DNA from 3 places in the Nonomuraea sp. 3N208 genome. Region 1 is predicted to be linked to each of the others. Evidence: riboswitches for the same ligand, from Rfam matches in the RefSeq annotation. Region 1 holds a riboswitch; each other region holds the start of a gene.

Region 1 (10,213 bases):
CCGATGCCGCCGGACGGCTGGTGCATCATGACGCGGGCGTGCGGCAGGCCGAAGCGCTTGCCCCTGGCCCCGGCGGTGAGCAGGAACTGCCCCATCGAGGCCGCCATGCCCATCACAACCGTCGATACGTCGTTCGGCACGTATTCCATCATGTCGTAAATCGCCATGCCTGCGCTCACCGAGCCCCCCGGCGAGTTGATGTAGAGCGTGATGTCGCGCTCAGGGTCGTCGGCCGCGAGGAGCAGCAGCTCGGCGCAGATGCGGTTGGCGATCTCGTCGTTGACCTCCTGCCCGAGCACGATGATGCGCTCCCTGAGCAGGCGCTGGTAAAGCTGGTCTTCAAGCCGGAAGGCGGAGCCGTTCTCACGGCCTCGAGACTCAGGCTGATAGAAGGTCGGCGGGCTGGTCACAGCGTCACCTTCCGATGCGTCGTAATCGATTGGCTTTGCTTGTGACCCTAACGCGCGCCGCACACAGGTCATGCCCGGTCCCCCGTACTGTTCGCTGACGGCGCATGTTCGGGCTTTCCGCCCGGCCATCGGGGCCACGCGGCCCGCCGGCAGCCCCCCGGCGCGCCCTCAGAAGGCCGTCCTCGCGGGCCGCAAGGCGGTGGGCGGCCGGAAAGCGACCTCGCACCCTCAGCGCTCCTCCTGGGCCGTCTGAGCGCCCCCAGCGCCGCCCGGAGACGCCCGTCGCCCCAGCGACCCGTCGGGGACAGACCTCTTCTGCACCTGCCAGCGGCGGCGTCCCCGCAGCACGCCGGCCCACAGCACGCCAGCGCGGGCACGACGACCCGCAGCACGCCAGCGGGGGGCACAGCGGCGGCAGGCCGGCACAACTCCGATCGGCAGCACCCCAAGCGGCAGGCAGCGGTGATCAGCGGCGTGGCGGTGACACCCAGCAGCGCCACACCGGCAGGCGGCGGTGGCCGGCGGTGGGACCCCCGGCAGCGCCATACCGGCGGTCAGCGGTTGCCCTGGCGCCGCGGCGCGTGCTCTGGCAGCACGGGCCCTGGCAGCGCGGCGGTGGGCGGCGCCTCTGCGGTGATCCGCGGTGCAGCATCCTCGGGGCACGACGACAGGACGGCACGGCGACAGGCCGATGCTACACCGACCCGTGGCACCGCCTGCGGCAAGTCGCGGCGACGGCCAGGCGAACGGCGCCAGCGGATCATGGGGCGACGCCGGAAGGGCCAACGCACCGCGGAAAAGCGGCGGTGCAGCGCAAAGACGGACACACCACGGAAAAGGCGGTGGTGCTGCGAAAGGGCGGCGGGGCCGGGGAAAGCGCCGCCCGCGGAGGCGGTGGGTGGGCCGCGAAAGCGCCGAAGCCCTCGGACCGTTTCGATCCGAGGGCTTCGTGTAGCCCGGCAAGGCGGGAGGCTTACGCCTCGGGCTTGTCCTCGGCCTCGGCCTCTTCCTGAACAGGCTCTTCGCCGTTGATCTCGGTGTAGATCGCCTTGAGGTCGACCTCGTTGCCCTCGGTGTCCACGACCTTGGCGGCGTCACCGAGCACGGACTTGGCCTTGTCGCGGACGATCTCGACCATGGCCAGCGTGAGCTGGTCGTTGTCGGCCAGGTGCTTGGCCAGCTCGTTGGGCTGGACGCCCATCTCCATGGCGCGGCGCACCACGAAGTTGGTCAGCTCCTGCTCGGAGACGCCCAGCTCCTCGGACTTGACGATCTTGTCGAGCACGAAGCCGACCTTGAGCGCGCGGGCGGAGTTCTTCTCGAACTCGGCGAGGCGCTCCTCCTCCGTCGTCTGGTAGAGGCGGAAGAAGGCGTCGCGGCTCAGGCCGCTCTCGGCCACCTGGTGGTCCAGGTTGTGCTTGCGGGCGTCGATCTCGGCCTTGAGCGCGCTCTCCGGCAGCGGGATGTCGATCTGGTCGAGCAGCGCGTCGAGCGACTTCTCGCGGGCCTGCACGACCTGGTCGATGAGCTTGTTGCGGCGGGCCTGCTCGCGGATGCTGGCCTTGAGCTCGTCGAGCGTGTCGAACTCGCTGGCCAGCTGGGCGAACTCGTCGTCCAGCTCCGGCAGCACCTTCTCCTTGACCGACTTGACGCTGATGATCACGTCGGCTTCCTCGCCGGCGTTCTCGCCGCCGACCAGCTCGGTCTTGAAGCTCTTGTCCTCGCCGGCGGACATGCCCTCGAGCGCGGCGTCGAGGCCCTGCAGCACAGAGCCGGCGCCGACCTCGTAGGAGACCTCGCTGGCCTGCTGCTCCTCGATGTTCTTGCCGTCGATCTCGGCACGCAGGTCCATGACGACGAAGTCGCCGTTGGCGGCCGCGCGCTCAACGCCGGTCAGCGTCGCAAAGCGCTGGCGCAGCGCGTCGAGCTGCGTGTCGACGTCCTCGTCGGAGACCTCGGCGGAGTCGACCGTGATCTCGATGCCCGCGTAGTCGGGCACCTCGAAGTTGGGCCGGATGTCGACCTCGGCGGTGAACTCGATCTGCTCACCGTCGTCGATCTTCGTGACCTCGATGTCGGGCTGGCTGACGGGGAAGACGTCGACCTCGTCGACGGCCTGGCCGTACAGCTTGGGCACCGCGTCGTTGAGGGTCTCCTCCAGCACTACCGCCCGGCCGAAGCGCTGCTCGATGATGCGGGCCGGAACCTTGCCAGGCCGGAACCCGGGGACGCGCACCTGCTGCGCGACCTTCTTGTATGCCGCATCCATGCTCGGGCGCAGCTCGTCGAACGGCACCTCGACAGTGAGCTTGACCCGCGTGGGGCTGAGCTCCTCGACAGCGGTCTTCACGGAATGGTCTCCTTGATCAAGCTACGAGTGATCGCGGGCGCGTCCATCGGTACGGCCCACGCGCCGCGCCCACATGTGCGGTGTTGGGCATGCTCCGCCTCGGCGGCATCCAACGCCGATGGTCCAGTCTAGGGCAGATGCACACCCAACAACGACGCCCGCCGCCGTTAGAACTCCTCCGAGATCGTCCGCAGTAGCTCGATCGTCTCGTCAGGGGTGGTGCTCACGGCGCACAGCCGTTCCATCACCTCGGTGTATCGGTCCACATCCTCACGCTTGTCCAGGTAGAGCGCGCTGGCGAGCTGCTCGACGTACACGACGTCGGGCAGGTCGGGATCGGGGAATCGCAGGATGCTGAAAGCCCCGCCCTCGGCACTGTGCCCGCCGAAGCTGAACGGCATGATCTGGATCGTGATGTTCGGCTGGCGCATGAGGTCGATGAGGTGCTCCAGCTGGGCTCTCATCACCTCGGCTCCGCCGATCGGCCGGCGTAGCGCGGCCTCGTCGATCACCGCCCAGAAGACCGGCCCGTCCGGCTTGTCCAAGATCCTCTGGCGCTCCAGCCGGAGATCCACCCTTCGGGCGATCTCCTCCGCTCCGATGCCCGCCGCCCCGGCGGTCACCACAGCCCTTGCATACTCTTTGGTCTGCAACAGTCCCGGCACGAACTGGACTTCATAGGTCCTGATTCTGGCGGCCGCCTCTTCGAGGCCGACGTACGCCTGGAACCACGTGGGCAGGACATCGTTGAACCGGTGCCACCAACCCGGCTCGTTGGCGGTGGCGACCAGGTCGAGCACGGCGGAGCGGGCCTGCTGATCCACGACCCCGTACAGAGTCAGCAGGTCGGCCACGTCGCGTTCCTTGAACCCCACTCGACCCAGCTCCATGCGGCTGATCTTGGATTCGGAGCCACGGATGAGGTGGCCCGCCTCCTCACGAGTGACGTTCTTCGCTTCCCTGAGCTTGCGCAGCTGGGAGCCCAGGAGGATGCGCAGCGCCGTCGGCCCGGAACCCGGCTGGTTCTGCGTCACTTTGCCTCCTATCAAGGTCCGCACACACAGTGACACCACATCGGCTTGAATGACAAGGTCTCAACCTGGTGTCCGATTCCGGGATCTATGCCCAGAAAACGCCGCTTGCTACTGCACATTGCACCTGCACGTGCATTTGGGTCTTGCAGACGCAGCGGCCGTGACCCATGATGGCTTAGTGCATATTGGGCCAAACATGCACTAACCAAGGCTGAACGGGGAGGTATCGGCGGCATGGTGGAGGACCCTCTGGCCACTGCCGATTGCCTCCAGATCACCCGCGAGGTTGGCTTCGACCACCTGCTCATGGGCGGCGGCAAGCCTTACTCGACCGCGTGCCCGTTGCCCTTTCAGGCCGACTCGGTGAAGACCGCCCGAGACGTGACCCGCTCCACACTGCAGGACTGGGGACTCCACGACCTGAGCGACGACGCCGCGCTCGTGGTGTCGGAATTGGTGACGAACGCGGTCAGGTACGCAATGCGCGCAGCCGGGCGGCGGGAGATCGAGTTGCTGCTCATGCGGGTCGCCCCGCACGTGCTGCTGGCGGTGGCCGATCCCAGCGACGAGGTGCCGCGCCCCAAGGAGCCCGATTTCATCTCCGAGAACGGGCGCGGCCTTTACATCGTCGAAACGTACAGCCAGTGCTGGGGCTGGGACCCCCTGGCTCGCGGCGGCAAGGCTGTGTGGGCGCTCTTCCGCACGGAAGACTGACCCAGCCCAACCCTTAGATCTGTTACGGCGTCGCCGAAGTGGGCCGCCACCCGCCCCACTTCGGCTGACAGTGCGGCGAGCCTGGGGCGAGAGCGGCAGCTTGCGTGACCAACGGAGCCCCGTGCGAGCGCGACCATGAGCAGGGCCCTCCAGGAACACGGCCTCTGACCCCCTTCACCGGCGGGCCGCCGTTACGGCGCGCATCGTGGGCCTTCTCCGTAGTCTCGCTCGTGACCAGAATGCTAGATTGGTCACCGGTCAACAGTCACGAGGAGGCCTTTGTGCGTGCCGATCATTGGGAGCGGGCTGACCGGATCCTCGACGCGGCGAAGGAGCTGCTGCTGCGCTGGGGGTACCGGCGGGTGACGATCGACGAGATCGCCAAGCGTGCCGGAGTCGGCAAGGGCACGATCTACCTGCACTGGCGTACCCGCGAGCAGTTGTTCTTCGCGGTCGGCGCAAGGGAGGCGGTCGCCATGCTGGACGCGGTCGTCGCGGGCATGCGCTCGGATCCTGCCGAGATCGCGCTGCACCGGTACATGCGCCGGTTCTTCCTGGAGGCGATGCGGCGGCCGGTACTGCGGGCGATCTTCACCAGGGACGCCGAGACGCTCGACAAGTTCCTCGCCAGCCCGGCCAGGAAACCGCTCGAGGGCGCCAAGCTGCTCGCCTCGCGCGAATACCTGGGTGTGCTCGCCCGGCACGGGTTGCTGCGGGACGGTCTGCGGCCCGAGGACCTGGACTATCCGCTGCCGACGATCGTGTTCGGGTTCTTCGCGATCGAGCCCCTGCTGCCGGCCGAGGTCACGCTCGGCCTGGAGGAGAAGGCCGATGCCTTGGCCGACACGCTGCGCAGGACGTTCGAGCCGGAGCGGCTGCCGGACTGCGCGCCGGCGGCGGAGCGGGTGATCGAGATCTTCGAAGGGCTCTCACGTGACTTCCATGACGCGGCATACGGAGGCGGAAATGGGACATGACATCGGCGGGCTGCACCACGTGGGGCATGTCGTCCATGACCTGGAGCAGGCACTCGAGCGGTACCGGCGGATGGGATTCGTGCTGCCGGGGCCCGCGTACCCGGTGGTGGGCGAGCCGCCCGAGCCGGTCGGGGTGGGCAACACGCACGCGTACTTCACGGGCACCTTCGTCGAGCTGGTCACCGTCGCCGGGGCGGGGCGGGTTCCCGAAGACGCGCGGCTGATCCCGCTGCGGGCGCCCGTGGAGCGGCTGCCCGCGCTCCAGGAGGCCGTCCGCGGCACGGCGGCGAACCTGGAGGCCTGCCTTCGGCGCTTCGAGGGCGTGCACATCCTGATGTTCGACTCGCCCGGCATCGATGGCGCCGCCGCGCGACTGACGGCGAGCGGCGTCGGGCACGGCGGGGTCCAGGCGGCCCAGCGGCCGGTCGAGACGGCGGACGGGCTGCGGATGGAGCCCGTGCGGTGGCTGGAGATCGACGGCGCCGGGCCGGGGCTCGTGCCGGAGGGGCGGGTCGGGCTGGCGGAGAACGCCTCCGCGCATGCCGCGGCCGGCCATCCCAATGGCGCGGTCGAACTGGTCGAATCCGTGTTGTGCGTGGCCGACGACGAGCTGGACGAAGCCGAGCGGCGTTATGAGAGTTATGTGGGGCGTCCGGCGTCGCGGGTCGGGGTCGTGCGGACGTTCACGCTCGGCGATGGCCCGGCTCGCGTCACGCTGGTCGGCGCATCCGGGCTGGACGGGCTGTTGCCGGGCGAGGGCGCGGGGGCGCTGCCCGGGTTCGCGGCGTACGCGGTGGCGGTGCGGGACATCGCGGCCACCGAGCGGTTCCTGGGCGAGGCCGGGGTACCGGTCCGCGAGAGCGCCGCGGGCGAGATCTTCGTGTCCGCCCGCGAGGCGCTCGGCACCGCGATCGTCTTCCGTCAGGCAGGCTGACGGCCGAGACAAGGCTGGGACCGTTACTCTCCGGTAATGCCGTCGATACGCTCGCGTAGAAGATCGGCGTGACCGTTGTGGCGGGCGTACTCCTCGATCATGTGGACGAGGATCCAGCGGTGCGTGCAGTCCTGGCCGTTGCGGTCGCCGACGGCGTCCAGCGGCTTGGCGGCGGAGATGGCGCGGGCGCGCTCGATCTCGTCCTGCCACGTGGCGAACGCCTCCTCGGCCGAGGCGGTGTCGACGTCGTTGAAGTCGGCGTCGTTGTCGCGGTCCTTGTCCCACAGCTTGGGGACGTCCTCGCCGTTCAGCACGCGGCGGAACCAGGCGCGTTCGACGTGCGCCATATGCCTGACCAGGCCGAGGAGGGACAGGGTCGAAGGCGCGGCGGAACGCAGGCGCAGCTGCTCGTCCGACAGGCCCGCGCATTTGACGGCGAGGGTGGCGCGGTGCCATTCGAGCCAGTTGTTGAGCACCGTCAGCTCATCACCGGTGAGGGGTGGCGGGGTACGGGAGTCAATCACGAGCCCTGACCTTACCTTCGGCCCGGTGTGTGCTTTGGAGCAGCCGGTAGACGGCTTCGCGCACTGCTTCGTCCCTTACGTTGCGGATGAGGGCGTCAGGGGGCAGGTCTCCGCCTCCGTCTTGAGGGCGGGATCGCGGAACCATCCCGCCCTCGTCAGGCGGGCCGGCCTGCCCGGCTGTGCAAGTCGCTGTCCGCGCTGCCGTTGCCGCGGGCGCACAACCCTGACCCTGCGGCACTTCTAGTGCATGGAGATGTGCACGTGGTCGAAGTGGTTCTCGGTGATGCTGCCGCGGTTCCCCATCGTGCTCCAGCCGGAGCCATGGTTGATGCGCTGCTTCCAGATCACGTACTTGATCCCGAGCTTGTCCGTGTTCTTGATCGCCCACTCCGCGATCCGGTCGCCGAGTGCGAGGTTCGCGGCCGTCGGCATCGAGCCTCCGGTGCTCATCATGAAGTCGCAGGCGCGTCCGAGCGGGTGCTCGCCGCCTGAGCCTGAGCGGAAGCAACCCACCGTGTACGGCAGCGAGAAGTTCTTCCGCACCTGCTCGCGCATGAGCTGGGTCCGGGGGGTGATGTTGTCGGCTCCGGTGGGAAGTTCGGGGGCCCAGCTGCCGTCGGAGTTGCGGCCGGTGCCGAACGGCACGAGGTCCTCGAGCTTGTTCTTGATGTCCTCGATGACGTCCTCGGCCTCGTCGCGCTGCTCGTCCACCTCGGCCGCGTCCTTGCGGATCTCGGCCGCCAGCGCGGCGGCCTCCTCGGCGGCCTTCTCCTTGTCGTCGCGGGCCTTGGCCACGCCCAGCACGAACGCCTGCTGCTCGGCGGTCAGCTGGTTGAGCACGGCAGCGCTGCCGCCGTTCGCGGGCATCATGAATCCCGGCACCGGGGGGTTGCCGTTCTGGTAGCGGAGCCTGGCGATCTCGGCGACCCGCTGCTGGGCCGCGGTCAGCGTCTGCTCCGCCGTGGCCAGGCGCTCATCTGCCGTCTTGGCGGCCTGCTGGGCCTTGGCCAGCTCGACGCGCTTGAGGTTGTACTGCTCGATGAGCTTATCGATCTTGCTGTTGAGCTTCTTGAGCTGGGCGCGGAGCTCGGACTCCGTCGGTTTGGGGGCCGCCGACGCCGCGGTCGCCGGGAAGAAGGCGACGGCGGCGGCGGTGATGAGGCCGATGGCAAGACTCGCGGGGGACGAAGCCGCCACGTAGATGTTCCTCTCCCTCTGCCGGCCGGGTTAGCTGACGGGTTCGGGCATGGGAGGCCCCTACCACCGAAGTGGATTCACCCCAAGTGCGGTGGGTCCCCGGCTCCCGGGCAACACGCCCGGGATTAGGCGGGCAACGGCCGTTACGGCCGGTGCTTATCGGGATATTAGTGGTAGATCACGGGTCATGCGACCTTAAGTAGAAATCTATTAGTGATCTACTCGTGATCGAAGCATGCGTGCGGCCTCCTCCGGTAGCACGTCGTTGACGAAGGCCCCCATCGCCGACTCCGACCCCGCCAGGTACTTCAGCTTCTCCGGTGCACGCCTGATGCTGAACAGTTCAAGGTGCAGGTACGCCAGCTCACGGTCCCGTCGTACCGGTGCCTGGTGCCAGGCCGCGATGTAGGGCATCGTGACGCCGAACAGCCCGTCGAAGGCCCGCAGCACCGACGTGTAGAGCGGCGCGAACGCGGCCCGCTCCGCCTCTGTCAGCGCCGCCAGGTCGGGCACCTGCCGGTGCGGATAGATGTGCACCTCGAACGGCCAGCGAGCGGCGGCGGGCACGAAAGCCGTCCACAACTCGTTGGCCGCCACCACCCGCGTGCCGGCGGCCCGCTCTGCGGCCAGGACGTCGGCGAACAGGTGCCCCTTGTAGCGAGAGGCGGCGCCCAGTTGCAGCTTGGTCCGCGGGGTGACGTACGGGTAGGCGTAGATCTGGCCGTGCGGGTGCGCGAGCGTGATGCCGATCTCCGAGCCTCGGTTCTCGAAGCAGAAGACCTGCTCCACGCCCTCGACGGCGGACAGTTCGGCCGTGCGGTCGGCCCATGCTTCCATGACCAACTCGACCTGGGCGTCGGACAGCTGAGAGAAGGACGAGTCGTGCTCCGAAGTGAAGCAGACCACCTCACAGCGGCCCGCGGCCGGACGGACCTCACTCAGCCCGCCTACTTGCTCATAAGTCCCGAAATTCCCGGAAAAAGAGGGGAAGCGGTTCTCGAACACCACCACGTCGTAGTCGTACGCCGGGATCTCCGTCGACCGCGTCTCCGACGAGGGGCACAGCGGGCACTCGGCCGCTGTGCCGGTCGGCTGGTGCGTCCGCGTCTGCCGGTGCCCCGCGATCGCGATCCACTCCTCGGTCAGCGGGTCGTAGCGCAGCTCGGAAGCCACCGGCCGGGGGTCGAGCGTCCGCCGGTCGATCGCGCTCCTGTCGGCGTCGTCCCGCCGGTCGAAGTAGATCAGCTCTCGGCCGTCGGCCAGGTGGGTGATGGTGCGCTTCAAAGCGAGCCCTCCGCGATGATCAGTTCACCGGCCGCTTCGGCCAGGTGCGTACGTGCTTCCTCCGGCAGCCCCGCGTCGCTGATGACCACGTCGGCCTCGGTCAGCTCGGCGATGGTGCTGATGCCCACCGTGTTCCACTTGGTGTGGTCGGCCGGGACGACCAGGCGGGTGGCGGCCGCCACCAGCTCCCTGTCGGTCTCGGACTCGAGCAGGTTGGGCGTGGTGAACCCGGCCCGCACGCTCATCCCGTGGACGCCGAGGAAGAGTGTGTCCACGTGCAGGCGGCGGATCGCGGCCACGGCCACCGGACCCACTAAGGCGTCCGACGGCGTGCGTACCCCCCCGGTCAGCACCACTGTGCGGTCGGCGCGCGGATTGCGGTGGAAGACGTCGGCCACGGGGATGGAGTTGGTGATCACGGTGAGCTCGGGCACGCCGATCAGGTGATGCGCCAGCGCCCAGGTCGTGGTGCCCGCGGACAGCGCCACGGCGGTGCCGGGGCGCACCAGTTGCGCCGCGCGGCGCGCGATGGCCTGCTTCTCCTGCTGCTGGCGCGCGGACTTCGCGGTGAAGCCCGGCTCCTCGGTCGATCCCGGGCCGAGGGCGGTCGCGCCACCATGCACCTTTTCCAGCAGGCCCCGCTCGGCCAGCACCTCGAGGTCGCGGCGAATGGTCATGTCGGAGACGCCGAGCTCGCGGACGAGGTCGGCCACCCGGACACCGCCGTTGCTGCGTACGCGTTCGAGGATCGCCTGCTGACGCTGCTGTGCGAGCACGCCCGCTCCTTCC
Region 2 (10,213 bases), on a different contig from region 1:
GTCACTGTGGCCGGCACACGGGGCAAGGGACTGTCGGTTGAGGTACGCAACCCGCTGGGGTCCCGCCGCCCCCTGCGCCTTCCCGGGGCGAAGGCGGGACTCATCGGGCTGACGGAGCGGGCGGAGCTCGCCGGTGGCAGGCTCGAGCACGGCCCGACGCCGGAAGGGGAGTTCGTGGTGAGCGCCTGGCTGCCATGGCCGGTGGAGACGACATTGGAGGACGCATGACGACACCGGGCGGCGGGCCGATCCGGGTGCTGATCGTCGACGACGACGCCATGGTGCGGGCCGGGCTGTCAATGATCCTGGGCGGCGCGGGCGACATCGAGATCGTGGCCGAGGCCGCTGACGGGTCCGAGGTGCCGCCCCTGGTGGCCGAGCACCGGCCCGACGTCGTGTTGATGGACATCCGCATGCCGGGCGTCGACGGGCTCACCGCCACCGAGGCGCTACGGGGCACGTCGTCGCCGCCCGAGGTAGTGGTGCTGACCACGTTCCACGCCGACGCGCAGGTGCTGCGGGCGCTGCGGGCTGGGGCGGCGGGGTTCCTGCTGAAGGACATCGCGCCCGGCGACCTCGTGCAGGCGATCAGGAAGGTGGCCGCGGGGGAGCCGATCCTGTCGCCGGCGGTGACCCGGCAGCTGATCACGCACGTGTCGGACGGCGGGGCGAGAGAGCGTACCGACCGGGCCAGGAAGCTGCTCGGCCGGCTCAGCGAGCGCGAGCGCGAGGTGGCGCTGGCCGTGGGCCGGGGCAGGTCCAACGCCGAGATCGCGCGGGAGCTCTACATGAGCGTGCCCACGGTCAAGGCGCACGTCTCGCGGATCCTGACCAAGCTCGACCTCAACAACCGGGTCCAGGTAGCGCTGCTGGTCTACGACGCTAACGGCTGAGCAGCTGCTCGATCGTGGCCCGGTGCAGGACCAGGTCGTCGGGGTCGTCCGGGTCGGGCTGCTCGCCGAAGTGGATCCTGCGCTGCCACACCCGGGCCATGATGATCCCGTGCCGGAGGGCGGCGTACATCTCGTAGAAGTCCAGGTCGCGGGGCTGGTAGCCGGTCAGCTCCTGATATTTCTGGCAAACGTCGTCGCGCCGCATGAAGTCCGGCATGCCGGGGAAGTCCGCGGCGACCGTGAGGTCCTGGAAGAACCGGTGCAGGAAGATCATCCAGGACAGGTCCAGCTCGCGCGGCCCCACAGCGGCCATCTCCCAGTCGAGCACCGCGACCGGGGTGAAGTCCTGGAACATCATGTTCCCGATCCTGGCGTCGCCCCAGCACAACACGTCGGGCCCGGGATCCTCCGGCCAGTGCGACTCCAGCCAGCCGAAAGCCCGCTCCAGCAGGGGGATGCGCCGCCTGCCGTGCGCCCACTCGTAGTACGCGTGCTGCGCATCGACGTGCGCCCGCAGCCCGCCGGTCCCGATCACGGCCAGCTCCCGAGGCGTGAACGGCGCCTGGTGCAGCGCCGCCACGATCCCGACGCTGGCGTCCTGCAACCTGCGCTGGTCCTCGGGCGCGGCGTCGTACAGCCACCCACCGAATGTGTACGGCATCACATCCGGCGGCACCTCGCCCTCGGCGCATTCCATGACGAAGAACGGCGTGCCGAGCGGGCCGGGATCCGGCTCGAACCAGAGGGCCCTGGGCGCTGGTATCCCAGCTATTTCCCTGGCCAGGCGCATAACTTCAAACTGCGCCCGCAAATCATACGAAGGAAAGACCGGAACGGCTTCTCCCGCTGGTGCGAGCCTTGCTACGCAGCGGGTTCGCCCCGCACCCCAGGTAGCTGTGAAGAACAGGGTCTCGCTCGACATGCCGTTGCTCGTCGGTCTGAACAGTTCGGACACCGAGGCGTCCTTGCCCACCCTGCCGCGGAGCCAGACGGTCACATGATCACGCAGTTCTTCGAGGTCACGGGTGGACGTGCGTATCTGCTCTGTCATGGCCGGCCTCCCTGGTCAACAGGCGTCCCGGCACAGTCGTACACCCCCAACCAAGCGCTCGTCCATACGCAGGTGGCCGTTACGGTCAGGTACGCGGCAGCCGTACCCTTGTCTGAAAGGGCATGTCACGAAGGGACAAGTGGGATGAGTTCAGCGGGTGAAGGCCTGTCTCGCCCGCTTCCCGAGCAGGTGCGGCTCAATGTCGTCGACCTGGCGGCTCAAGTCCTCGGGACGATGCCCGGTGTTTCCATCCCGCCGCCGTTGCGCGGTATCGCCAAATTCGACCCGCGCAAGCGGGCCAAACTCGGCGGCGCGCCCATCGCGGCGCAGCTGGAGAACGACAAGAAGTTCCGCGAGCTGGTCGCCGAGTCGGTGGCCGCCGGGTGGCCCGAGCTGGTGGCCTCGCTGGCCGAGGGCAACGTGCCGCCGGCCGCCGATCCCGTGCTCGTGGCCGCGGCAGCCTACCTCATCCGGCCGCCCGGCTGGGAAGAGATGATCGAGCTCGCCCGCAACGACCTGGAGCAGTCGGCCGCGGCGGCCGAGGGGTCGGAGCGCGAGGAGACGGTCTCGCGGCTGCGTGAGCAGCTCGCCGCGCAGAAGAGCGCCGCCAAGGAAGAGGCCGACCGGCTGCGCGAGCAGGTCAAGGCCGCCCGCGCGGAGAACTCCGACCTGCGGCGCAAACTCCACGACGCCCGCGAGCGCGCCAAGGCCGCGGTCGCGCGGGCCGAGGAGATGGAGCGCGCGGCCGAGGACGTCAGGTCGGCCGCCGTGGCCGCGGGCAGCGCCGGCGAGTCCGAGCTGCGGCGGTTGCGCGAGCGGCTGGCCGATGTCGAAAAGCAGCTGGAGGCCTCGCGGCGGGCCGCCCGCGAAGGCAGGAGCATCGAGGATGCCCGCATCAGGGTGCTGCTCGACGCGCTGCAGGACGCCTCGGCCGGGCTGCGCAGGGAGCTCGCCCTGCCCACGACGATCAGCCGGCCCGCCGACTCGGTCGCCGCCGTCACGGGCGAGCGGCCCGGCGTGCGCGCGGTGCCCGCGCGCGCCCTCGCCGACGACGATCCGCAGCTGCTCGACCAGTTGCTGGCGGTGCCGCAGGTGCACCTGGTCATCGACGGCTACAACGTCACGAAGACCGGCTACGGCACGCTCACGCTCGCCGATCAGCGCAACCGGCTGATGACCGGGCTCGGCGGGCTGGTCGCGCAGACCAGGATCGAGGTGACCGCGGTGTTCGACGGCGCCGAGCTCAACGCCCCCGTCCAGGTGGTCGCGCCCCGCGGGGTGCGGGTGCTGTTCAGCGCGCCGGGGGAGACCGCGGACGACCTGATCCGCCAGCTCGTACGCGCGGAGCCGCCCGGCCGGGCCATCGCCGTGGTGTCGTCGGACCGCGAGGTGGCCGAGTCCGTCAGGCGGATGGGAGCCAGACCCGTTCCGTCTGCCTTGCTGCTGCGCCGGCTGGGCCGGGCCTAGATTACGAATTGACTGTTTGGGGTTAACCCCAGCCGCCACTTCTGTACTATTTCGCCCCAGGTTGTTATCCCTGGGAGGCGACACAGTGAGGTTTGGCCGGGTGCCGGTGGCCGCGGGTATCGCGTTCGGGCTGGTGCTGTCCCCCATGGGCGCGGCCGTCGCTGATCCCAAGCCCACTCTCAACCAGGCGAAGGCCAAGCTCGAGAAGCTCAACGACAAGGCCGACAAGGTCGTCGACCAGTACAACACGGCGACGGAACGGTACAAGAAGGCCAAGAGCGCCTACGTCAAGCTGAACGACAGCTACAAGAGCAAGCTGGCGACGGTCGCGGACCTGCGTGCCCAGGTGATCAGCATGGCCGTCGACAGCTACCGGCTCGGTGGCGACGTCACCTCCTTTCCCGGGCTGATCGGCGCGGACAACCCCGAGGACTTCCTGTCGCGAATGGCGGTGGCGGGGCAGATGTCGCAGGAGCGGGCGCAGAAGCTCACCGCTTTCGACCGGGAGAACCGCGGGCTGAAGGCCGAGCGTGACAAGGCGCAGGAGGCGCTGGAAGCGGCGGACACGGAACGTGACGGGGTGGAGAAGGAGCGCTCGGAGATCCTCAAGCTGATCGCCGAGCAGAAGAAGCTCCTGAAGAAGCTGGGCGCCTACAATCCCGGGAATCCCAACAGCGTCGGCATCAAGTACACGGGGCCGGCGTCGGGGAACGCGGCGGCGGTGCTGCGGTTCGCGTACGCGCAGGTCGGCAAGCCGTACATCTATGGGGGGACGGGGCCCGGGGGGTTCGACTGCTCGGGGCTGACGCAGGCGGCCTGGCGGGCCGGGGGTGTGTCGCTTCCTCGTACGACGTGGCAGCAGTGGGCGTGGGGAGCCGACCGCAAGGTGCCAATGGACCAGCTCCAGCCTGGTGACCTCATCTTCAGCGAGGGGCTGGGGCACGTCAGTATCTATGCCGGGAACGGGGAGATCGTGCACGCGCCGCAGACCGGCGACGTCCTCAAGGTCGTCAAGCTCTCCGACTACGGCCGCACCCTCGCCGGCGCCGTCCGCCCGTAAGGCGCTCAGTGCGCCGGTGAGGCGCTCGTCCGCCCGGCCACGGCCTGAACGCCGACTACGAGCGCGCGGGGGTTGCCGGTGGGTGTGCGTGCCCACCGAGACCGGCGGCCATCCCCGCGCACCCATCGACCCTGCGCCCACGCGCGTGTGGGGTGGCCGTCGGTTGTGCGGGTTCGGTCCGGTTGGGTTTCGGGCTGATAGCTCCGCGATTTCGATCTCCAGGGGGCTAGGTCGGCGGGGGAAGTCGGCCAGGGCGGGGAGTCAGCGGGGCGGGGGGTCAGCGGGGCGGGGGAGTCAGCGTGGTCAGGAAGGCGGAGACGGCCGGAGGGCGGTCGGTCGGGGGGAGGGTGGCGGCGAGGATGGTACGGGAGGGCAGGGGCGGTGAGGGGCGCAGGAGCCGGATGTCGGGGCGGACGGTCGAGTAGCCCGCGATCGACGGATACAGCATCACCCCCACCCCAGCGGCCACCAACCCCTGCCTGCCGTTCCAGTCGTCGCATACGTGGCTGATCCGCGGCGCCCGGCCCAAGGCCGCCGCGAGCTGGGCGATGGGACCGAGGCAGTCGGGATGGGTACCGTCGATCCACGGATCCGCCGCCAGATCCCGCAGCCGCACCCGGCCCCCCTTCGCCAGGGGATGGCTGACCGCCAGCGCGACCAGCAGCTCGTCCTCGTGCAGCGGCGTCAGAGCCACCCCGGCCGTGCCCGTCGTTCCTGAAGGGCCGGTCATGTCCCAGGAGGTCAGGAGGGCGATGTCGGTCTCACCGTCCAGTACGGCGGCGTACGGGTCGTGGTCGCCGGAGCGGACCGTGAGGGAGAGCTCCACGTCCGGATGCCTGGCCGCGAACGACCGGAACCGGTCGGGAAGGTAGCTGGTCGCGGCGCTTGGGAACGCCGACACCCGGACCCGTCCTGCCTCGGCCGTCGCGAAGGCTCGCATCCGCGTTTCGAACAGCCTCATACCCCGGAGCACCTCGTCCGCCTGCTCCAGCGCCGCCCGCCCGGCGTCCGTCGGCCGGACGCCACGCGGCAGGCGATCGAACAGCCGTACCCCCGTGTGCCGCTCCAGCGTGGCGATCTGCCGGGACACGGCGGGTTGCGTCATCGACAGCTCCTCGGCCGCAGCCGAGAACGATCCCAGCCTCCCAACCTCCACCAGCACCTTCAACGACCACACATCAAGCATGCATTGAGCTTATGGTTCTCATGCCGATCCCGCAGTGGTGTGCATGGCTGCGAGCGGTCATGCTCGGCTCTATGGACACAGAGACGATGGACAACCACCAGTACGCGTGGCTGAGTGAGGCGCTTCCGCGGGGGCCGCAGCGAATCCTCGACGCCGGTTGCGGGCGGGGCGAGCTGGCCGCCGCGTTGATGCGGCGCGGTCACCAGGTCACCGCCATCGACATCTCGCAGGAGGCCGTCGAGGCGGCGCGGGCGGCCGGCGTGCTGGCGGTACGGGCCGACATCGTGAAATATCCCGACTCTGCCGACGACGGGTCGGCCCCGGTGAGCTACTACGACGGTGGATCGTTGTTCGACGTCGTCGTCATGTCGCTCGCGCTTCACCACATGCATCCGCTCGAGGCGGCGCTGGACCGCGTGCTGTCGCTGCTCGTTCCCGGTGGGCTGCTGGTGGTGGACGAATTCGCGTGGGATTGGGCCGACCCGGCCGCAGCTACCTGGTTCTACGATGCCGGATCGTTGCTTGCCGCCGCCGGAGTGGCGGACTTCACACGCGAGCCCAGCGGCCCCGGACGGCACCCGGTCGAGCGGTGGCGGGAGGCGCACGTGGACCACGCCCCCGCGGACGACATGCTCGCCGCCCTCGCCGAACGGTTCGAGGTCGTGACCATGCGGCGAGAGCCGTACTTGTCGCGATATATCGGCGGAAAGCTGACGAACGGCAGCACCGACCTCCTCAACGAGCTATGGCGCATCGAACGGGACCGCATCGCCGCGGGATCGCTCCCGCACACGGGCTTCAGGATGACGGCGCGAAAGATGTGACGAAAGTGACAATTGGGACCTTACTCAACACTGTGCCGCCAATTGTGAGAAGGGTCACATTTGTATAACTGAACCTGGTGTTCCAGCAGGGACTTCCAAGCTGACTGGACCCGTTGTCGATCTTTACAACCTGACTGGCGTTTTGCCGATCCTTGACGTTTCGGCGTAGCTTCTGGCGTCGCAGCGAAAAGCCATGTCGCCGCGAACCCGCATCGGTCCGCCGATGTGAGCCAGATAGAGATCCGCCGGTCGCCGCCGTACGTCCCCTATGTCGAACAGACCTAGTCGAACAGAACAACGGACGGCGACCTGCCGAGTCCGTGCAGCCAGGAGGCACGGAGCCGGGGAACCATCGATCCCGATCCCAGGGATCAGGGGTGAATCGGCGCGTATCGCGCCGTAGGGCGACTTCCAGGCCCGAATCCGTCAGCTAACCCGGTAGGCGTTCGTGGAAGACTCAAGGAGCAATCCTGTCTACCTCCCTGCAAAACCCCCGTCTGTCCCGCATTGCCCTGAGTGGCGTAGCGCTCACCATGACCGTGACGGCCGGAGGTCTGATCCTCCATGCCCCGACGGCGCAGGCGGCGACGACCAGTGATTCAGCCGGTGCCTCCACGACCAAGGCCAGTACGACGGCTCGCTCCGTGACGTCGGCCAAGGCGCTCAAGGTCGCCCGGCAGAAGGCGAAGGCCCTCAAGGCCGTCGCCGTGGCCAAGGACCAGGTCGGTGACCCTTACCGGTACGGTGCCACGGGCCCTGGTTCGTTCGACTGCTCCGGCCTGACCCAGTACGCCTGGAGGAAGGCCGGGGTGACGATCCCCCGCGTGGCGGCCAGCCAGTTCGCCCGTATCAAGAAGAAGGTCTCCTGGAAGAACCTCCAGCCAGGCGACCTGATGTTCTTCAGTGGGCTCGGTCACGTGGGCATTTACGTCGGCGATGGCAAGATGCTCCACTCCCCGCGGACAGGCCAGCGGGTGCGTATCGACAAGCTGAGCAGCTGGCGCAAGGCGTCTTTCGTCGGCGCTGTCCGTCCCGGCGTGTGAGGAAAAGGGCCCCGATCCCATCGGGGCCCTTTCTTCATGCTTCCTTCTGGTACGGCAAGCCACCGTCCCCCAAACGCCGTACGGGGCCGAGGGCCTTCCAGGGAGACGGTTTCTGAGCCCTTCAGTGGCGGGCCGCCGTGACGACGCCATGTGGGCCGTCTCCGTGGCGCAGTGGGCCCGGCTCAGATCGGGTCCGGCCACGATCGGGCCCGGCTACGATCGGGGATCGTGTCCGAGCAGGTGAGCCGACGAGCCGTGGTGGCCGGACTCCTGCTCCTCGCCTTCGCCCCCGCCAGCGCCCCGGCCCTCGAATCCCCCTTCCTTCCCCCGCAAGCACGCGACCTGTGGCGCGACGGCGTCCTCCTGGCCCGCGGAACGCGTTCCCTCGTCGTCGGCCACCACACCCCGGCCAGCACGCTCGACGAGTTGGCACGGCGGGCCGACACGGCGGGGCGCCGGGTGTCGGACGTCCTCGGCCGGCCTGTGCGGCCGCTCGTCGTCGTCCCCCAGTCCGCCCCCGAGACGGCCGGGCTGGCCGGAGTGGAGCGGGTCGACGGGCTGGCCGCGGTGGCCGACCGCGGCCGGGTGATCGTCGTTCCCGAGGTCTTCGCCCGGCTCAACCCCATAGGGAAGGACGTCGTGCTCGCGCACGAGCTCACCCATGTCGTGGCGGGCACCGGGAACCTGCCCGTCTGGCTCTACGAGGGGTTCGCCGACTACGTGGGCTACCGGGACGCGGGGCTGCCCGTCCGGACGGCCGCCGCCGAACTGGGCGACGAGGTGCGGGCCGGGCGGGTGCCGAGCGAATTGCCCGGGCCTGCGGCCTTCGCGGCGGATGGCCGGGACCCGGTGCGGCTCGCACGGGCGTACCAGGAGGCCTGGCTGGCGTGTCGCTTCCTCGCCGACCGGTTCGGTGAGGAGAACCTGGTGAGGTTCTACCGTGATGCCCAGGCGGCCGGCGTCGATCGGGCGCTCGCCTCGCTCGGGCTCTCCGTGGCCACGCTGACGGCACGGTGGCGCGCGTACGTGCGGGACCAGCTCGCGTAAGGGGGAGGCAGATGAGCGAACGGCACGACACGGACGACGCAGAACTGGACACTACGGGCGCAGATCCAGCCGGTCGGCGCTCCGCCGATGACGGAGAGCGGGCCCGAGGGGGAAACCCGGGGGTGGATGAGGGCGTGGGGGATGCTGAGAGGGGGGTGCGTCGGCAGGCGGCGTTCGCGGCGATAGGGCTGGGGGCCGTGCTCCTGGCCGTGGCGGCCTTCACCACCCCCTGGCGGGTGCTGGCCGCAGGACCGCCAGACCCGGCCCGCGACTTCACCGCCGCCCAGATCGCCAGAGCGCAGGCGTTCGACGCGGCGACCACCCTCCCGAGCTACCTGTCGCTCGCCCTGTCGATCATCATCGCCGGCCTCCTGGTGGCCACCCCGATCGGCGCGAAGGCCGTGGGCCGGCTGAGAGGCCCGTGGTGGCTGAGGGTGATCCAGGGCGTCGTCGTCATCACCGCGCTCACCGAGCTGATCCGGTGGCCGCTCGGAATGTGGTTCGAGACGCTGCTGCGCGCCTTCGGGCTGTCCACCCAAGACTGGGCGTCCTGGGCCGGCGACCGGCTCAAGAGCCTGGGCGTGCAGGTGGCCATCCTCTGCCTGATGCTGGTCGTGCTCGTGGCGCTGGCTCGCAAGGTGCGGCGCTGGTGGATTCCGGCGGCCGTAGGGGCGTTCGCGCTGACGGTGGTGGCGTCGTTCGTGTATCCGGTGGTGTTCGAGCCGCTGTTCAACGACTTCACGTCCATGCAACAGGGCCCGCTGCGCAAGAACCTGCTGGCCATGGCCGAACGGGACGGCGTGCCGGTGGAGGACGTGCTGGTGGCCGACGCCTCGCGCCGGACGACTGCGCTCAACGCGTACGTGTCCGGCTTCGGTGCCACCCGCCGCATCGTCGTCTACGACACGCTGCTCAAGGCCCCGCAGCCGGAGGTGGAGCTGGTGGTGGCGCACGAGCTGGGCCACGCCAAGGACAACGACGTGCTCTCCGGCACGCTCATCAGCGGCCTGGGCGCCGGCCTGGGCGCGGTGCTGCTGTTCCTGGTGTTCGATCCGGTACGCCGCCGCGTCGGCGTCACCTCCATCGCCGACCCCCGCGCAGTGGGCGCGGTGATGGGCCTGATGACCCTGGGCTCACTGCTCCTGGGACCCGCGGAGAACCTGATCAGCCGCCACATCGAGGCCCGGGCGGACCTGCACGCCCTTGACCTCACCAGGGACCCGGCCACCTTTATACAAATGCAGAAACGCCTGGCAATCACCAATATTTCCGACTTGGCGCCGGATGCGGTGGAATATGTGCTCTATGCCTCGCATCCCACCAGCCCCCAGCGCATCGCCATGGCCCGCGCATGGGCGAAGCTGAACGGCATCCCGGTGCCGTGACCAATGTGCTCATCGTCACGAACGACTTCCCGCCCAGGCCGGGTGGCATCCAGTCGTTCGTCCACGGGCTCGCGCTGCGGACACCGGGCGTGGCCGTCTACGCACCCGCCTGGCCGGGCTGCGAGGAGTTCGACCGGCGCCAGCCGTACCGGGTGGTGCGGCATCCGACGCGGCTGATGCTGCCGACCCCGGCCGTGGCACGTCGTGCCGCCCGGCTGGTGGCCGAGCACGGGGCGGGCACCGTCGTGTTCGGGGCG
Region 3 (10,213 bases), on a different contig from region 1:
GGCCCTGGGCGTCGGTCAGGCGACCGTCCTCCAGGATCTGCAGCAGCGAGTTGAAGATGTCGGGGTGGGCCTTCTCGATCTCGTCGAACAGGACCACGGAGAACGGCTTGCGCCGCACCTTCTCCGTGAGCTGGCCGCCCTCCTCGTAGCCGACGTAGCCGGGAGGCGAGCCGAACAGCCTGGAGACGGTGTGCTTCTCCATGAACTCCGACATGTCCAGGCTGATCAGTGCGTCCTCGTCACCGAAGAGGAACTCCGCCAGAGCCTTGGACAGCTCGGTCTTACCGACACCGGAGGGACCCGCGAAGATGAACGAGCCACCGGGACGGCGCGGGTCCTTCAGCCCGGCGCGGGTGCGCCGGATGGACCGCGACAGGCCCTTGATGGCGTCGTCCTGGCCGATGATCCGCTTGTGGAGCTCGTCCTCCATGCGGAGCAGGCGCTGCGACTCCTCCTCGGTCAGCTTGAAGACCGGGATGCCGGTGGCGGTAGCCAGGACCTCGGCGATGAGCTCCTGAGTGACCTCGGCCACGACGTCCATGTCGCCGGCCTTCCACTCCTTCTCCCGGCGCTCGCGCTTGAGCTGCAGCTGCTTCTCCTGGTCGCGGAGGGCAGCGGCCTTCTCGAAGTCCTGCGCGTCGATCGCGGACTCCTTGTCGCGGCGCACGTTGGCGATCTTCTCGTCGTACTCGCGCAGGTCCGGCGGAGCGGTCATCCTGCGGATGCGCATCCGGGAACCGGCCTCGTCGATGAGGTCGATCGCCTTGTCGGGCAGGTAGCGGTCGCTGATGTAGCGGTCGGCCAGCTGCGCCGCGGCCACCAGCGCGTCGTCGGTGATGGACACGCGGTGGTGCGCCTCGTAGCGGTCGCGCAGACCCTTCAGGATCTCGATCGTGTGGCTGAGCGAGGGCTCGGCCACCTGGATCGGCTGGAACCGGCGCTCCAGCGCGGCGTCCTTCTCGAGGTATTTACGGTATTCGTCGAGCGTGGTCGCGCCGATCGTCTGCAGCTCGCCGCGGGCCAGCATCGGCTTGAGGATGCTGGCGGCGTCGATCGCGCCCTCGGCGGCGCCCGCACCCACGAGCGTGTGCAGCTCGTCGATGAACAGGATGATGTCGCCGCGCGTGCGGATCTCCTTGAGCACCTTCTTCAGGCGCTCTTCGAAGTCACCGCGGTAGCGGGAGCCGGCGACCAGGGCGCCGAGGTCAAGCGTGTAGAGCTGCTTGTCCTTCAGCGTCTCGGGCACCTCGCCCCTGACGATCTTCTGCGACAGGCCCTCGACGACGGCGGTCTTGCCGACGCCGGGCTCGCCGATGAGAACGGGGTTGTTCTTGGTCCTCCGGGAGAGGACCTGCATGACCCGCTCGATCTCCTTCTCGCGGCCGATGACCGGATCCAGCTTGCCCTCGCGGGCAGCCTGTGTCAGGTTGCGGCCGAACTGGTCGAGCACCAGGGAAGTCGACGGCGCCGCCTCCTGCGGCCCGCCCGCCGCGGCCGGCTCCTTGCCCTGGTAGCCGTGAAGCAACTGGATGACCTGTTGCCTGACACGGTTGAGATCGGCTCCAAGCTTGACCAGCACCTGGGCGGCCACACCTTCACCCTCGCGGATGAGCCCGAGCAGGATGTGCTCGGTGCCGATGTAGTTGTGACCCAGCTGCAAAGCCTCACGGAGCGACAGCTCGAGGACCTTCTTGGCCCGCGGGGTGAAGGGAATGTGCCCCGACGGAGCCGACTGGCCCTGGCCGATGATCTCCTCGACCTGCTGGCGCACACCCTCAAGGCTGATGCCCAGGCTCTCCAGAGCCTTGGCGGCAACGCCCTCACCTTCGTGGATCAAACCAAGAAGAATGTGCTCAGTGCCGATGTAGTTGTGGTTGAGCATCCTGGCCTCTTCTTGGGCCAAGACGACAACACGCCTCGCTCGGTCGGTGAACCTCTCGAACATCTCGTCGCTCCTCACAGAGCGGTCAGTCAGGCCGGTAAATCCGGTCCCGTCCTCCCGCATGCTAGCCCTGGCTCGGCGAACCGTGCCCACTCGCCGCTGACACGCTCTATAGCAGACACGTTCCCCGAGAGCAGGGCGTTCACCCTCATCCAACTACTGTTCGGGGGTGACGTGTTCCCGATACGCCGCAAGCGAACGATGTTTAGGGTGCTTCACGTCCGCGACACTAAATTGCCGCCCGCGGCGTACACAGATCAACACGCATCGGCCACCAGGCGCTTCGGGCGCACCGCCGTCAGGCCGACCCACGCCCGCGCATCTCGGATGCCACGTCCGTATCTGTTACGCAATCATCCTATGTCCCCATGCAATGGTTGGCCAAGTGCGCGCACTACGCCCTGAACACGACACGGCACCTACCGCACTCTCATGAAAATCTTCATCCGGTCAGCCGGGTTACCAACCTCATCAGGCACGACTGTCCAAGTGGTCACGGCATTCGCGGCAGGATGCACATGGGGAGGCCCGGCATTGTGCGGCACATGACCTGGGGAGCGGGTTTTGCCCGGCCTCACACGCGCGCGAGTCGAGATCCTGGATTAGAGCCGGTCTCAGGTTTTACTCAACGGCGGCGGGTGGCTCGCATACCTCATTCAACGTACGTTCCGGCGGCGCGATCCCGGCAACACCGCTCCCCCATCCGCGAGTATCTCTCCCCTGGAACGGGCCACCGCGGGGAATCGCCATTCGGGCACACGGAGGGCGACACCATCACATATACGGGCACCCGCCGGTGAAACGGCGCCAGGCATGGTCCACAACACGCGGCCAAAACGCCCGTCATATGGGGGAGCTGGAGATCATCCTCTTGGCGTTCCGGCATTCGGAACACCCTAGAGACGATCATGCGCTTATGGCGGCCGCCGGGGTCCAAGGCGAACATCATAAGCGCATGGTCGTGAGTCGGCTCGGTCAGTGAGCCGCTTCGTACTTCTCGACGACCGTGGAGGCGATACGGCCTCGCTCGCTGACCGGGAGCCCGTGGGCCTTGGCCCACTGACGGATCTCGGAGCTCTTCTCGCGGCTCATCGCACGGCTCCCGCCACGGCCACGACGACGCGTGGACGCAGCACCTGCCCGGCGCGCGTTCTGCACGAAAGGCGTGAGCGCGTCCCTCAGCTTCTTGGCGTTAAGGTCGCTGAGGTCAATCTCATAGGAGGAGCCGTCAATAGCGAAGCTCACCGTCTCATTGGCCTCGCCCCCATCGAGGTCATCGATGAGAATCTCCTGGATCTGCTTGGCCATGTACGCAATCCTTTCGCGGGCATTGTTTCATTCGCCTGCCCAAACATATACCCGGAAAGGCGCTGAGACAATTCAGCGCAGCGGGGATTCGGCTGACTAGCCGATCAGTTCTGCTTGTCGGCCGGCTCCTGGCCGTTACGGTGGCGCCTGGGGCCCTCGGCGCGGACCAACTTCACTACGCCAAAGATGAAGGCTCCGCCGACCACGACCGGGGGGATGAGCGCCGACAATACGTCTGTTAGGGCTTCCATTCGTCCTCGCCTCCACGGCTAGCGGGGTTTCGGGGCGCTATATGAGTGCGTGCGCGGCCCGCAGGAGCGCGGCGGACCTCATGAGCGCAAGGCGACAACCGCCCGCACCCGACCATAGCGGCACACAGATGCCCTGCGTGCGGCAGGTGCGCCAACATCCGGCAACCCGGACGCCCCATAGCCTAATGCCAGTCTCTCCAGGCTCCTTACCGGATCAAGCGAAAATTTTGCGAAAAGGCATCGGTGCAGGCACGGAAGGCTCAGCGAAGATCTTTTACGACGCGCGTTCCTGCCAGCTTGTCATGCGGCCCGCGCTCCAGCGGCTTGTCGATCAGGATGAGCAGCCCGACGCCGAACAGCAGCATTCCGGCCAGTAGATTGACCACCGGAATGCCCATGAGCATGAGCGGCCCCGGATAGACCAGGGACCGTTTGAGCGCCGCTCCCGGCGCCAGCTTCGCCGGGGCCAGGCGAATCCGCATGATCGCCTTGCCGAACGTCCTGCCGCGCCTGGAATGGGCCTGCCAGTCGTAGCCGGCATAAGCCAGTCCGGCCCCGAACCACGCGCACACACCCGGCAGGCGGCCGCCGAACACCTCCAGCACCCCGACAGTCCGGAAGATGCCCCAGAGCGCAATGAACAGAATGTAATAGAAGACCCCGAAGACGAGCGCTTCAATCAGGCGGGCGGCGAGCCGTTCCCACCATTCCGCCGGCAGCGAGGCCGCCCACGGCGGCGTCCCGGCCATAACCTCCACCTCGCGTCGAGACTACGGGTCCCTCTCACATTCTGGTACGGCCCCGCGGACAAAACATAGGGGCCGGCGGGAAGCCGGCCCCTATGTTTACGTGAGGGAGGACTACTTGATCTTCACCACCACGGTGCGCGCGAACTTGTCCGCGAACGTCTGCTGCAGCGGCTTGTCCCACAGCATGGAGGCGCCGTTCAGGGCGCACAGAAGGGGGGCGAGCAGGGTTCCGAAGGGCAGCCAGTAGAGGATGTAGGCGCCCCACGTCCCGAGCGCGCGCTTGAGTGCCGCGTCGTTGGGGATGCCGCCCGGTGGCACCGGGCCGCCGACCTGGACGACCTTGATACCCATGATCATCTTGCCGACGGTCTGACCCTTCATCTTGTGCATGAAGAAGTCGTAGCCGACGTAGACGGCGGTCAGGACGACCGCCATCACGATGCCGACGACGAACGAGCCGACCAGGCCCGTGCTCGCCCCGGTGGTCGAGCTGTAGCTCGCGACCAGGAACAGCCCGAAGATGAAGGACACCAGGCCCATCACGATGCCGAAGATCACACCGTCGACGATCCTCGCCACCAGCCGCTGCCACCACTCCGCCAGCGGAGCCGGTGCGCCCGGAGGCTGCACGCCGACCGGCTGCTGCCCATAGGCCTGGCCGTAGCCCGGCTGGCCGTAGGCGGCCTGCTGCGGCTGCCCGTAGGCCTGGCCGTACTGCTGCTGGTCGCCGTACTGCTGCTGGCCGTACTGGGGCTGGGCGTAGCCTGGCTGGGACTGTGCCTGCTGGCCGTAGCCTTGCTGCTGGCCATAGCCCTGCTGCCCGTAACCCGGCTGCGCCTGCTGACCGTAGCCCTGCTGGCCGTAGTCGGGCTGGGACTGCGCCTGCTGGCCATAACCCTGCTGTTCGCCGTAGCCCGGCTGCGACTGCGCCTGCTGACCGTAGCCTTGCTGGCCGTAGTCGGGCTGGGACTGCGCCTGCTGACCGTAGCCTTGCTGGCCGTAGTCGGGCTGGGACTGCGCCTGCTGACCGTAGCCCTGCTGCCCGTAATCGGGCTGGGACTGCGCCTGCTGACCGTAGCCCGGCTGCGACTGGGGCTGCTGACCGTAGCCCTGCTGCTGGGCGCCGTACTGCCCGGAGGAGGGTTGCTGGCCGTAGCCCTGCTGCGCCTGCTGGCCGTAGTCCGGCTGGGACTGCGGCTGCTGGCCGTAACCGGGCTGCTGGCCGTAGCCCTGCTGCGCCTGCTGACCGTAGCTCTGCTGGCCGTAGTCAGGCTGGGACTGCGGCTGCTGACCATATTGTGGCTGCTGACCGTATTGCTGCTGCTGGCCGTAGCCCTGCTGCTGACCGTAGTCCTGCTGCTGGCCGTACTGGGGTTGCTGGCCGTGCTGCGGTTGCTGACCGTGCTGTGGCTGCTGGCCATAACCCTGTTGCTGGCCATAGCCCTGCTGGCCGTACTGGGGCTGCTGCCCATAGGCGTCGTCCGCCCGGTAGCCGACCACAGTGACGTCGGGGTCGGGCTCGCCGGGGTGGCGGCCCGCGTTCTGCTGCCCGTACTGGGGGTTGCCGGGCGCAGAATTCTCGCCAGATTCGTCCTGCGGATACGGCGGCTGTCCGGTGCTCACCGTGTCACCTCGCTTCGAGTGCGCATGTGGCACGTGTCAGGACACATGCCCTGTGCTGCCCAACGTATCGACATAGGTATCAACAATCACCTTTCCAGCTAGTCAAGGCCTGCGTCACCCGATGTCAGGTGGAGCAGCATGCGGGTGTTGCCCAAGGTGTTCGGCTTCACGTGCTCCAGGTCCAGAAACTCCGCGACACCCTCGTCGTACGAGGCCAGCAGTTCGGCGTAGACCTCGGGTGACACCGGCGTGCCCTGGATCGGGCGGAAGCCGTGCCGCGCGAAGAAGTCGACCTCAAAAGTGAGACAGAATACACGTCGCAGCCCCAAATCGTTCGCCTGCCGTATGAGCGCGGAGACGATCCGGTGGCCGATTCCCATGCCCCGACACTCGGGATCGACGGCCACCGTGCGAACCTCGGCGAGGTCCTCCCACAGGACGTGGAGCGCGCCACACCCGACGACCCGCCCGCCGAGCTCGGCCACCCAGAACTCCTGTACGTCCTCGTAGAGGGTCACCGTGGCCTTCTCCAGGAGCCGGGGACCGGCGCCCGCGTAAGTGTCGACCAGGCGCCTGATCCGCCGCACGTCGGGCGTGCGGGCACGCCGGACCACCACCGCGGTCTCCGGCGTCGTCAGTTCGGCCACCTGCTCCATGGCTCTCCAGAGTACAGATGTCATTACGGCTCGGCCCTAACTCCCACGTCTGGCCCCATCCTGTGACATGCCAGGAGCCACATGGGTCCCAGCCCGGCTACTTCTGGCGTTCGGCAGAAGTAATGACAAAGAGGACATAAAGTCTCTTCTGCACGGTTGATCACGAGATCACCTTGTGACCCGGCAGTTGTGAAACCTCTACAGATCGAGCAGTTCTGGTTGAGCACGAACCCGGAGTGCATTAGTGTCCAGCGACGACGTTCCCCGCGTGTCGCGCGCGGGGGACACGCCAAATTCTCGCATGGGAAGCCGGGGACCCACCGGTGGCGAGCTCCGCACGCCACCACTGGGGTGAATCCGAGTTCTTCGGTAGGGCTGCTCCGGCCCGAACCCGTCAGCTAACCCGGTAGGCGTCAATGAGAGGAGCTGGTTGGTGAAGCGCACGCTGAGCCGTGGGGGGAAGTCGGCGGGCAGGCATGCCCGCCCTCCGGAACGGGCCCGGCTCTCACGCCGCCTCGGCGTGATGAGCATCACATTGGCCGCGCTCCTGATCGCCATCCCCGTCGCCGCTCCAGCGTCCGCGGACCCGAAGCCCTCACTCAAGGAGCTTTCCGAGCAGGTCGAGAAGCTGCATGTCGAGATCGAGACGCTGACGGAGCAGTACAACGGCCAGCGGGAGAAGTACAAGGTCGCACAGAAGGCCGCCGACGCCGCTCAGAAGACGCTGGCGGACAGCGAGGCCGACCTCGCCGCCAAGCGGGCCAAAGCCGCCATGCTCGCCCAGAACGCCTACATCACCGGCGGTCTGAGCAAGGCGCTGGCGTTCACGGCCTCCACCGACCCTGAGAAGTTCCTCGACCAGGCCGCGACCACGTACGCGCTGGAGCAGCAGCAGGGCGAGCAGGTCAACCAGCTTGCCAAGGCCATGGACGCCGCCACCCGCGCCAGGGCGGGCGCCAAGACCCGCATGGAGGACCTGCAGAAGATCGTCGCGGACCTCGACAGCAAGCGCGACAAGATCACCAAACTGGTGGCCAAGGCCGAGAGCAACCTGTTCAGGCGGGCCATGGGCGAGGCCGGCCGGGCCGGCTCCCGCGTACGCATCAACCTGCCGATCCCCGGCAACGGCAAGGCCGCCCAGGCGGCCAGGTGGGCGCTCACGCAGCAGCTCAAGCCGTACGTCTGGGGCGCCGAAGGCCCCAACTCCTACGACTGCTCCGGCCTGGTGATGGCGGCCTTCCAGCGGGTGGGCATCTCGCTGCCGCACTACACCGGCGACCAGTGGACCGCGGGCCGGCACATCGACAAGTCCGAACTACGCGCGGGCGACCTCGTGTTCTTCTACAGCGACCTGCACCACGTCGGCATCTATCTGGGCGGGGGCATGATGGTGCACGCCCCGCGAACCGGTGATGTCGTGCACATCGCATCGATCGCGAACCGGCCGTACGCCGGCGCGGTGCGCATCGCCGACTAGTTCGTCAGATCAGCTGTCGTCGCGCTGCCCAGGCCACGGCCTCGATGGCCGTGGCCACGCCGATGCGGTCGCAGATGCCCCGTAACCGCCGGCGTACTGTCCGCCCACTGATATCCAGACGTCTCCCCACGCGATCTACCGTGACCCCCTTGGCCAGCTCCGCCAGCAACGCCAGATCCGCGTGGCTCAGCTCAACGCCTTCAGTGAGCACATCCATCGGGAGCCCTCCCCCCCAACAGCAGAACTCGGACCTCACAACGGGCCAAAGCCGCTCGTCTCGCAGACGGTAAACGCATCCTGGAAAGGTCGTCAAGCGCAAGAATCTTCGCACTTGACGGGCACTATTGACATGATCCGTTATATGTGACGTACTCGCCATACGGCGACGAGACCGTCGGCACGATGAGCGAACTCATAGAGCGGTCCAACGGGCCCGGCCCGGGACCGATGGGCCCGGCCGACGTCTTGGGTTTTGATCCGAACGATCCGGACTTTCTGCGCGAGCCATACGCGCGCTACCGCGAGATGAGCGCTCGCGGGGCGATCTTCCGTACCCGCGCGGGACTGATCGTCGCCACCACCCACGAGTTGTGCGGAGCGATGCTCCGCGACCCCCGCTTCGGCCACGGCTCCGACCCCCCGTACGGAAGAGACCCAGGTCAGCCCGTTGAATCGTTCCTCTGGATGGACCCGCCCGACCACACCAGGTTGCGTGCTCTGGTCAGCAAGGCGTTCACGCCGCGCATGGTCGAACGGCTCCGCCCCCGCATCGAGGCGATCACCGCCGAGCTGATCGGCGCTTTGCCGGAGGAGGCGGACCTGGTTTCCGGTTTCGCCTACCCGCTGCCCGTCCTGGTCATCACCGAGATGTTGGGGGTGCCTCCGGAGGACCGTGAACGTTTCAGCGGCTGGAGCGAAATATTGGCTCGCAGCCTTGACCCGATGCTTACAGACGAGCTCGTATCGGAAACCGGCCGGGCCAGAAGAGAGTTTCGCGACTACTTCCGCGACCTCATTGCGATCAGGCGGGCGCAGCCGGGCGAGGACCTCCTGAGCGCACTGGCCCGGGTCGAGGAGCTCACCGAGCCCGAGTTGCTGGCGACCTGCGTACTGCTGCTCGTGGCCGGGCACGAGACGACCGTCAACCTCATCGCCAACGGGATTCTCCACCTGACCGGGCGTGGGCTGCTGCGGCACGCCGCCGAGCAGCCCAGGCAAGTGGTCGAGGAGGTGCTGAGGTACGACCCGCCGGTCCAGCTCACCTCCAGGATCGCGCTGGAGGACGCGGAGCTGGGCGGCGCGCCGGTGCCCAAGGGCGCGCTCGTGCTCGGAGTGATAGGCGCGGCCAATCGCGACCCGGCGGTCTTCCCCGATCCCGATCGGTTCGACGTGACCCGTGATCCCGGGCGGCACCTCGCGTTCGGGCTCGGGATTCACTTCTGCCTCGGGGCGACGCTGGCCAGGTTGGAAGGCGAGATCGCGCTCGCCGCTCTGGCCCGTGCGGCGCCCGGGCTGGAGCTGACCGACCCGGCGCCGCCGTACAAGTCGAATCTGGTGTTGAGAGGGCTGGAGTCCCTTCCGGCGCGGCTCAGGCGTTGACGGCGTCGTAGTGCCCCCTGGCCCGCTCGACGTCCTCGATGTGCGCCTCGGCCCAGCCTTTGATCGCGGCCACCAGCGGCATGAGGCTCTCGCCCAGCGGGGTGAGCTCGTAGTCGACGCGTACCGGCACCGACGGTGTGAGCGTGCGAGTGACCAGGCCATCACGTTCCAGGCCGCGCAGGGTCTGGGTGAGCATCTTCTGGCTGACGCCCGCGATGCGCCTGGCCAGGTCACTGTAGCGGCGCGGCCCAGCCTCCAGCGCCGTGAGCACCAGCGTGACCCATTTGTCGCTGAGGCGGTCGAGCAGCCTTCTCGAGGGGCACTGGGAGAAGTACGCGTCGAACGCCTGCCGGGCCTCTTCACGCCGCTCCGCGGCCGTCTTCGTGGCCATCCGTTCGCTCCTCCCAGTGGGTTACGCACTTACAGGTGCCTACTTACCACAAGAGAGTAACCCTTTCTAGGGTCGCAACATGACTTCGACGACTATGCGTGCACTCATCGGCGGTTCCGGCGCTCCCCGGCTGGTGGAGGTCCCGGTGCCGCAGGCAGGACCAAGGCAGGTGCGGATCAGGGTGGCGGCGGCGGGGGTGAACCCGTTCGACCTCGCG

Evidence for each region. Region 1 has a riboswitch for cyclic di-AMP ahead of ACTWPT_RS36280 (coiled-coil domain-containing protein). Riboswitches for the same ligand answer to the same signal wherever they lie in the genome.
Region 2: it holds a riboswitch for cyclic di-AMP, as region 1 does, so the genes downstream of both, ACTWPT_RS02745 (C40 family peptidase) here and ACTWPT_RS36280 (coiled-coil domain-containing protein) in region 1, are expected to answer to the same signal.
Region 3: it holds a riboswitch for cyclic di-AMP, as region 1 does, so the genes downstream of both, ACTWPT_RS20115 (NlpC/P60 family protein) here and ACTWPT_RS36280 (coiled-coil domain-containing protein) in region 1, are expected to answer to the same signal.

Annotation. Positions count from the first base shown of each region.
Region 1 covers NZ_JBQQBR010000028.1:5,981-16,193, forward strand. Annotated here, with positions in the region: gene ACTWPT_RS36245 (ClpP family protease) at 1-410, opposite strand, end outside; gene tig (trigger factor) at 1,384-2,760, opposite strand; gene ACTWPT_RS36255 (helix-turn-helix domain-containing protein) at 2,928-3,794, opposite strand; gene ACTWPT_RS36260 (ATP-binding protein) at 4,029-4,508, shown strand; gene ACTWPT_RS36265 (TetR/AcrR family transcriptional regulator) at 4,790-5,485, shown strand; gene ACTWPT_RS36270 (VOC family protein) at 5,475-6,419, shown strand; gene ACTWPT_RS36275 (DinB family protein) at 6,443-6,943, opposite strand; gene ACTWPT_RS36280 (coiled-coil domain-containing protein) at 7,184-8,140, opposite strand; cyclic di-AMP (ydaO/yuaA leader) riboswitch at 8,146-8,282, opposite strand; gene galT (galactose-1-phosphate uridylyltransferase) at 8,351-9,424, opposite strand; gene ACTWPT_RS36290 (DeoR/GlpR family DNA-binding transcription regulator) at 9,421-10,200, opposite strand.
Region 2 covers NZ_JBQQBR010000002.1:74,612-84,824, forward strand. Annotated here, with positions in the region: gene ACTWPT_RS02710 (sensor histidine kinase) at 1-228, shown strand, start outside; gene ACTWPT_RS02715 (response regulator) at 225-893, shown strand; gene ACTWPT_RS02720 (phosphotransferase family protein) at 883-1,944, opposite strand; gene ACTWPT_RS02725 (NYN domain-containing protein) at 2,089-3,411, shown strand; gene ACTWPT_RS02730 (C40 family peptidase) at 3,497-4,471, shown strand; gene ACTWPT_RS02735 (LysR family transcriptional regulator) at 4,749-5,657, opposite strand; gene ACTWPT_RS02740 (class I SAM-dependent methyltransferase) at 5,729-6,481, shown strand; cyclic di-AMP (ydaO/yuaA leader) riboswitch at 6,782-6,941, shown strand; gene ACTWPT_RS02745 (C40 family peptidase) at 7,015-7,524, shown strand; gene ACTWPT_RS02750 (hypothetical protein) at 7,753-8,571, shown strand; gene ACTWPT_RS02755 (M48 family metallopeptidase) at 8,706-9,956, shown strand; gene ACTWPT_RS02760 (glycosyltransferase family 4 protein) at 9,953-10,213, shown strand, end outside.
Region 3 covers NZ_JBQQBR010000012.1:171,455-181,667, forward strand. Annotated here, with positions in the region: gene ACTWPT_RS20090 (ATP-dependent Clp protease ATP-binding subunit) at 1-1,945, opposite strand, end outside; gene ACTWPT_RS20095 (histone-like nucleoid-structuring protein Lsr2) at 2,918-3,250, opposite strand; gene ACTWPT_RS20100 (RDD family protein) at 3,762-4,250, opposite strand; gene ACTWPT_RS20105 (RDD family protein) at 4,362-5,873, opposite strand; gene ACTWPT_RS20110 (amino-acid N-acetyltransferase) at 5,972-6,529, opposite strand; cyclic di-AMP (ydaO/yuaA leader) riboswitch at 6,807-6,957, shown strand; gene ACTWPT_RS20115 (NlpC/P60 family protein) at 7,053-8,006, shown strand; gene ACTWPT_RS20120 (LuxR C-terminal-related transcriptional regulator) at 8,011-8,223, opposite strand; gene ACTWPT_RS20125 (cytochrome P450) at 8,409-9,605, shown strand; gene ACTWPT_RS20130 (winged helix-turn-helix transcriptional regulator) at 9,595-9,996, opposite strand; gene ACTWPT_RS20135 (NADP-dependent oxidoreductase) at 10,076-10,213, shown strand, end outside.